Linked DNA regions of Tistrella mobilis. The main gene of each other region encodes a partner of the protein of the gene in region 2 in a complex. Links are inferred from orthologs where the notes say so. Each region holds a gene or a part of one and is shown on either strand. Other genes may lie near its edges. The genes, in order: secY and secA.

The links.
Region 1: the proteins of secA (region 2) and secY are in contact, whole or in part, in a crystal structure (PDB 3DIN), measured with the Thermotoga maritima proteins. The link is inferred for Tistrella mobilis from one-to-one orthologs. Residues at the interface, in WP_004082002.1 of Thermotoga maritima: Glu261, Ala262, Arg263, Lys300, Ala301, Arg302, Thr303, Ile304, Ile305, Leu323, Tyr324, Asp325, Pro326, Val329, Ser330, Tyr333, Ile336, Lys340, Phe345, Val349, Glu363, Phe364, Tyr374, Ser375, Gly376, Gly377, Glu393, Ile395, Thr482, Ser483; in WP_004081795.1 of Thermotoga maritima: Glu108, Gly109, Glu110, Glu111, Ala236, Glu237, Arg238, Arg239, Ile240, Thr241, Ile242, Gln243, Tyr244, Ala245, Arg246, Arg247, Val248, Thr249, Gly250, Arg251, Arg252, Val253, Tyr254, Gly256, Ala257, Ser258, Thr259, Tyr260, Leu261, Pro262.

Annotation. Positions count from the first base shown.
Region 1 is NZ_CP121017.1:655,518-658,765, reverse strand. What follows is about bases 157-3,088. They hold secY (preprotein translocase subunit SecY), read right to left. Parts: upstream 2,330-3,088; coding sequence 983-2,329; downstream 157-982. Other genes in these bases: rplO (50S ribosomal protein L15), read right to left, coding at 2,559-3,041; P7L68_RS08805 (adenylate kinase), read right to left, coding at 333-986; rpsM (30S ribosomal protein S13), read right to left, coding at 157-228. Outside these bases: more of rpsM, read right to left, coding at 1-156; rpmD (50S ribosomal protein L30), read right to left, coding at 3,098-3,248. UniProt on the Escherichia coli protein: The central subunit of the protein translocation channel SecYEG. Consists of two halves formed by TMs 1-5 and 6-10.
Region 2 is NZ_CP121017.1:4,160,073-4,163,570, forward strand. The notes cover bases 1-3,182. They hold secA (preprotein translocase subunit SecA), read left to right. Parts: upstream 1-306; coding sequence 307-2,982; downstream 2,983-3,182. Also shown: P7L68_RS24260 (ChaN family lipoprotein), read right to left, coding at 3,232-3,498. UniProt on the Escherichia coli protein: Required for protein export, interacts with the SecYEG preprotein conducting channel.

The DNA.
Region 1 (3,248 bases), 3.5 Mb from region 2 along the record:
CATCGCGACTTCGCGGCGGAGGTCACCCTCGACCGTATAGTCGCTGTCGATCACTTCACGGATGCGGATGACTTCGGCATCCGACAGCTCGTTCACACGCCGCTCGGCGGGGATTCCGACCTTGCCGCAGATCTCCTGCGACTTCGCCCGGCCGATGCCGTGAATGTAGGTCAGCGCGATCTCGACCCGCTTCGCGGTCGGGATATTCACACCTGCAATACGCGCCACGCTTGATTCTCCTTCGTCGACCGACGGTCTGCGCCCGCACGCGCCCACTCGGCGCGGAGGGGCGCGATTATAGGATGACCGTCGCTCAAGTCAACACTCTGATGTCAGGATCCGGCGTCCAAAATGGCCTTCAGCGCCAGGGTCACGTCATCGATGTCTGCCATGCCGTCCACCGTCCGCAGCAGCCCCTTCGCTTCGTAATAGGGCAGCAGCGGCGCGGTCTGGGCGTGATACGCCTCGAGCCGGCTCTTCACCGTCTCGGCATTGTCGTCCTTACGGCGGGTGAACTCAGTCGACCCGCACACGTCGCAGACGCCCTCGACCTTGGGCTTCTGGAAACTGTCATGATAGCCGGCGCCGCATTTTGCGCAGGCGAAACGGCCGGTGATGCGCTCGACCAGCGCACCGTCATCGACCTTCATCTCGATCACATGGTCGAGCTTCAGCCCCTGAGAGGCGAGCATCCCGTCCAGCGCCTCGGCCTGGGCCACGGTGCGCGGGAAGCCGTCGAGGATGAAGCCGTTGCGGCAATCGTCCTGGCCGATACGGCCGGCGATCATGTCGATGATCGCCTGGTCCGGCACCAGCTGGCCGGCATCCATGATCGCCTTGACGCGGTTGCCGAGCGCACTGCCCGACTTCACTTCGGCGCGGAGCATGTCGCCGGTGGACAGCTGCACGATGCCGTAGGCGTCGACCAGACGCTGCGACTGGGTGCCCTTGCCGGCACCGGGAGGTCCGAGGAGGATCAGGATCACGACCGCCGTCCTTTGAGTCGGGCCTTCTTGATCAGCCCTTCATACTGGTGTGCCAGCAGGTGGGACTGGATCTGGGCCACGGTGTCGATGGTGACGTTGACCACGATCAGCAGGCTGGTGCCGCCGAAATAGAACGGGACCGAGTACTCACTGATCAGAATTTCGGGGAGCGCGCAGACCGCTGCGATATAGGCCGCACCGATCACGGTCAGACGGGTGAGGACGTGATCGAGGTAATCTGCGGTGTTCTTGCCCGGCCGGATGCCCGGAATGAAGCCGCCATGCTTGCGCAGGTTGTCGGCCGTTTCTTCCGGGTTGAAGACGATGGCGGTGTAGAAGAAGCAGAAGAACAGGATCGCGCCGACATAGAGCGCCAGATAGAGCGGCTGGCCATGGGCCAGATTGGCCGTGAGCCAGGTCAGCCATTCCGGGCCGCCGCCGGTGGCGTTGAAGCTGGCGATGGTGGTCGGCAGCAGCAGGATCGAGCTGGCGAAGATCGGCGGAATCACGCCGGCGGTGTTGAGCTTCAGCGGCAGATGCGAGCTCTCGCCGCCATAGATCCGGTTGCCGACCTGGCGCTTCGGGTACTGCACCACGATCCGCCGCTGGGCCCGCTCCATGAACACGATGAAGGTGATCACGGCGATGGCCATGATCAGCAGCATCAGGATGAAGCCGGTCGACAGCGCACCGGTCCGGCCCAGCTCCAGCATCCGGGCCAGTGCGCCCGGCAGCTCGGCGACGATGCCGGTGAAGATGATCAGCGAGATGCCGTTGCCGACGCCACGGGCGGTGATCTGCTCGCCCAGCCACATCAGGAACATCGTGCCGCCGACCAGGGTGATCACGGTCGCCGCACGGAAATAGGCGCCGGGGTCGGCCACGGCGGACATGCCGCCGGCCTGAAGCCCCTCAAGGCCGACCGAGATGCCGTAGGCCTGCACGATCGCCAGGGCCACCGTGCCGTAGCGGGTGTACTGGTTCAGCAGCTTGCGCCCGCTCTCGCCCTCCTTCTTCAAGGCCGCGAAGCTCGGCAGAACCGCGGTCAGCAGCTGCACGATGATCGAGGCCGAGATGTAGGGCATCACGGTGAGCGCGAAGATGGTCATGCGACCGAGCGCGCCGCCGGCGAAGACGTTGAACATGCCGAGAATGCCGCCGGCGTTCTGATTGAACACCTCGGCCAGCACGGCGGGATTGATCCCCGGTACCGGGATGTAAGTGCCCAGGCGATAGACCAGCAGCGCGCCCAGGGTGAACCAGAGCCGCTTCTTCAGTTCCGTGGCCTTGCCGAAGGCCGCGAAATTCAGGCTGCCCGCAAGTTGGTCGGCGGAGGACGCCATCGCGGATGCGCTCCCGGCTTGAAGATGGGGATCAGGAATGTCGCGGTCGGGGTCGTCCCCCGCACGCGGACACACAGGTCGTCGAGTGGTCCGTCACGTCGTCCGGGCCGCTTGCATTCCAGGGCCGCGGATGCCGCGGTCCGGGAATGCGAGCGCGGGCAACCATCCCCCGGTCAGGACCGGCGGACGGTCACCCGTCAAGCCTGCTCGACGCAAGCCCCGGCCTGGATCAGGCCTGGGCCTCGTCGGCCGCCGGCGCCGCCGGCAGCTCGACCTTGCCGCCGGCCTTCTCCACCGCCGCCACAGCCGCCTCGGAGGCGCCGGTGACGTGGATGGTGACGGCCGAGGTGATCTCACCCTTGGCGAGGAGACGCACGCCGTCGCGGACGCGACGCACGAGACCCGCCTCGATCAGGGCCGCTTCGGTGATCTCGGTGCCGAGCTTGCCGGCATCGATCGCCTTCTGGATGCGACCCAGATTGACATGGACGAAATCGTTACGGAAGGGCGCATTCGTGAAACCACGACGCGGAAGGCGACGATGCAGCGGCATCTGACCGCCCTCGAAGCCCTTGATCGCCACGCCGCTGCGCGCCTTCGCACCCTTGTGGCCCTTGCCGGCAGTCTTGCCGGTGCCGGAGCCGGGGCCGCGACCGATGCGCTTGCGGTCCTTGGTCGCGCCGGGATTGTCCCTGAGCTCGTTGAGCTTCATGACACGGCTGTTCCTTGAAATCGTGTGTCTGGGGAAGGAGGCCCGGGGTCATCCCCTCAGGCCACCTCCTCCACCACCACGAGATGGGCCACCTTGGCGATCATGCCGCGCACCGAGGGGGTATCCTCGAGCACCCGGCTGCGATGCCGCTTGTTGAGGCCCAGACCGATCAGCGTCTGGCGCTGGTAGTCGGGACGACCGATCGGG
Region 2 (3,498 bases):
CAGGACGCCTGCCGACGACTTCGCCGCCAGCAGATCAGGACGCTCATGATGCACAGGCCAACGCTGATCACAAGTGCCGAAAACCCATGACCTTGCAAGCGTGCAGCGCCATCGGCGACGAAGCGCCGGCCGCACCCCCCGCGTGATTGACAGGGCACCCACGACCCCTTATTTGAGGAACGTTCGTGGAGGCGGGTTCCGCTCGCATCCATGTTCAGTCGCGCGCATGATGACGTCGCCGTCCGCACCCCGCATGCTCCGGTCCGGACGGTCTCGCGTGTTTCGTGGAGCAGGTCAGGGGATTACATGTTCGGCGCTCTTGCCCGGCGGGTTTTCGGAACCGCCAACGATCGGACGGTGAAGTCGCTCCAGCGGGCGGTGCAGGCCATCAACGCCAAGGAGCCCGAGGTTCAGGCCCTCGACGATGCGGCGCTGCGCGCGCGCACCGACCAGTTCCGCGAGCGTCTCGCCAAAGGTGAGACGCCCGACTCCATTCTGGTGGATGCCTTCGCAACCGTGCGCGAGGCCGCGCGACGGGTACTGGGCCAGCGGCATTTCGACGTCCAGCTGATCGGCGGCATGGTTCTGCACCAGGGCAAGATCGCCGAGATGAAGACCGGCGAAGGCAAGACCCTGGTTTCGACGCTTGCCGCCTACCTCAATGCGATTGAGGGCAAGGGCGTGCATGTCGTGACGGTGAACGATTATCTGGCCCGGCGCGACTCGCACTGGATGGGTCAGGTCCATCGCTTCCTGGGCCTGACGGTCGGCGTGATCCTGCCCGGCATGGACGACCATTCCCGCCGGCTCGCCTATGCCGCCGACATCACCTACGGCACCAATAACGAGTTCGGCTTCGACTATCTGCGCGACAACATGAAGTACGGTCTGGACCAGATGGTCCAGAGGCCGTTCAACTTCGCCGTCGTCGACGAGGTCGACAGTATTCTGATCGACGAGGCACGCACGCCGCTGATCATCTCGGGGCCGACCGAGGACAATTCCGACCTGTACCGTCTGGTCGACACCTTCATTCCCGGCCTGGGCGATGAGGATTTCGAAAAGGACGAGAAGCAGCGCACGGTGATCCTGACCGAGGCCGGCCAGGAGCGGATCGAGACCGGGCTGCGCGAGGCCGGTCTGATCCAGGGCGGGCTCTACGACGTCGAGAACGTCGCCATCGTCCATCACGTGAACCAGGCGCTGCGCGCCCACAAGCTGTTCACCCGCGACGTGGACTACATCGTCAAGGATGACAAGGTCATCATCATCGACGAGTTCACCGGCCGCATGATGGACGGACGCCGCTATTCCGAGGGCCTGCACCAGGCTCTGGAAGCCAAGGAGCGGGTGACGATCCAGAACGAGAACCAGACGCTGGCCTCGATCACCTTCCAGAACTATTTCCGCCTCTATCCGAAGCTGTCGGGCATGACCGGCACGGCGCTGACCGAGGCGGGCGAGTTCGGCGAGATCTACAAGCTTGAAGTCGTCGCCATCCCGACCAACCGGCCGGTGCAGCGCAAGGATGCCGATGACGAGGTCTACCGGACCGAGCGCGAGAAGATCCAGGCGATCGTCGCCGAGGTGAAGCAGGCCTCGGCCAAGGGCCAGCCGGTGCTGATCGGCACGGTCTCGATCGAAAAGTCGGAACTGATCTCGCGGCTGTTCACCGAGGCCGGCGTGCCCCATCAGGTGCTGAACGCCCGCTATCACGAGCAGGAAGCCCAGATCGTCGCCCAGGCCGGCCGCCCGGGTGCCGTGACCATCGCGACCAATATGGCCGGCCGCGGTACCGACATCCAGCTCGGCGGCAATCTTCAGATGCGGGTCGAGGTCGAACTGGCCGACGTCACCGACGAGGCGGAGCGCACCCGCCGCACCGCCGAAATCGCAGCCCAGCTCGAAGAGGCCAAGGCGAAGGTGATGGCGGCCGGCGGCCTCTACGTCATCGGCTCGGAACGCCATGAAAGCCGGCGCATCGACAACCAGCTCCGCGGCCGGTCGGGCCGTCAGGGCGATCCCGGTGCGTCGAAATTCTTCGTCTCGCTCGAAGACGACCTGATGCGCATCTTCGGCTCGGAGCGCATCGACGGGATGCTGAAGCGGCTGGGTCTGGAAGAGGGTGAGGCGATCACCCATCCCTGGATCAACAAGGCGCTGGAAAAGGCCCAGCAGAAAGTCGAAGCCCGCAACTTCGACATCCGCAAGAACCTGCTGCGCTATGACGACGTGATGAACGACCAGCGCAAGGTCGTCTACGAACAGCGCCGCGAGATGATGAATGCCGAGCGCGTCGACGACACCGTGCTGTCGATGCGCCACGAGGTCATCGGTGAGATCGTCTCGGAATACGCCCCCGAGAAGTCTTACCCCGAGCAGTGGAAGGTCGACGATCTGACCGAGCGCTGCCGCAAGGTGCTGGCGGTCGACCTGCCGATCAAGGACTGGGCGGCAGAGGAAGGCATCGATCCCGACATCCTGCGCGAGCGGATCACCCAGGCATCCGATGCCGTGATGGCGCAGAAGATCGAGGCCTATGGTGCCGAGACCATGCACCGGGTCGAGAAGAGCCTGCTGCTTCAGATCATCGACCACCATTGGAAGGAGCATCTGCTCCAGCTGGACTATCTCCGCCAGGGCATCGTGCTGCGCGCCTATGCGCAGAAGGATCCGCTGAACGAGTACAAGCGCGAGGCCTTCTCGCTGTTCGAGGCGATGCTGGATCGCATGCGCGAGACCGTGACCCAGGTGCTGTCGCATCTGGAGATCCGCATGGCCGGCGCCCAGCCGCAGGAAGCGGAACGGCCGATGCAGCCGACCGCCGAAAGCCTGCCCGGCCCGGCGGCCGTGACCGATGCCCCGGGCGAGGATGCCCCGCCGGAGGCCCTGCCCGCCGGCTGGGAGCGCACGCCCCGCAACAGCAACTGCCCCTGCGGTTCCGGCAAGAAGTTCAAGCACTGCCACGGCCGGCTGGTCTGAGACGGATCCGCTGCAGACGACGCGCAAACGCCCGCGGCATCATGGATGTCGCGGGCGTTTGCGTTGGAAGAGCCGCCCGTCCACCGTGGCGAGGGTGAGCAGCAGTGCCCAGGCCCTGCCATCGAGTGCGGGGGGAGCGGAAGACATGGGGCGCGCGCACCTCGGCGATGGTTGAAACCACCACAAGCTGTCACCCGAAACCGTGGATCCCGCCATCCGCGGGCGGACGGCACATCCGGCGGATCCGGATCAGGCGTCGAAACGCCAGACCGCGTCCGCCGCGCCAGGGGCCAGGGCAAACGGGTCTTCTGCAGAACCGGTCATCAGAACCGCGGTGTCATGGATGCCCAGATCGGCCAGCTGGTGGGGCGTGCCGTTGCCGAAGGCGAGATGGCCGCGACCGATGATGCCCAGCACCACCGCCGGCGGCTCCGCATCCCTCAGCGCCCGGGCGATATTGCAGGCGAAGGCCCGATCCCAGACCTGCTGAGCCATGACGAAGCGATCAAAACGCCG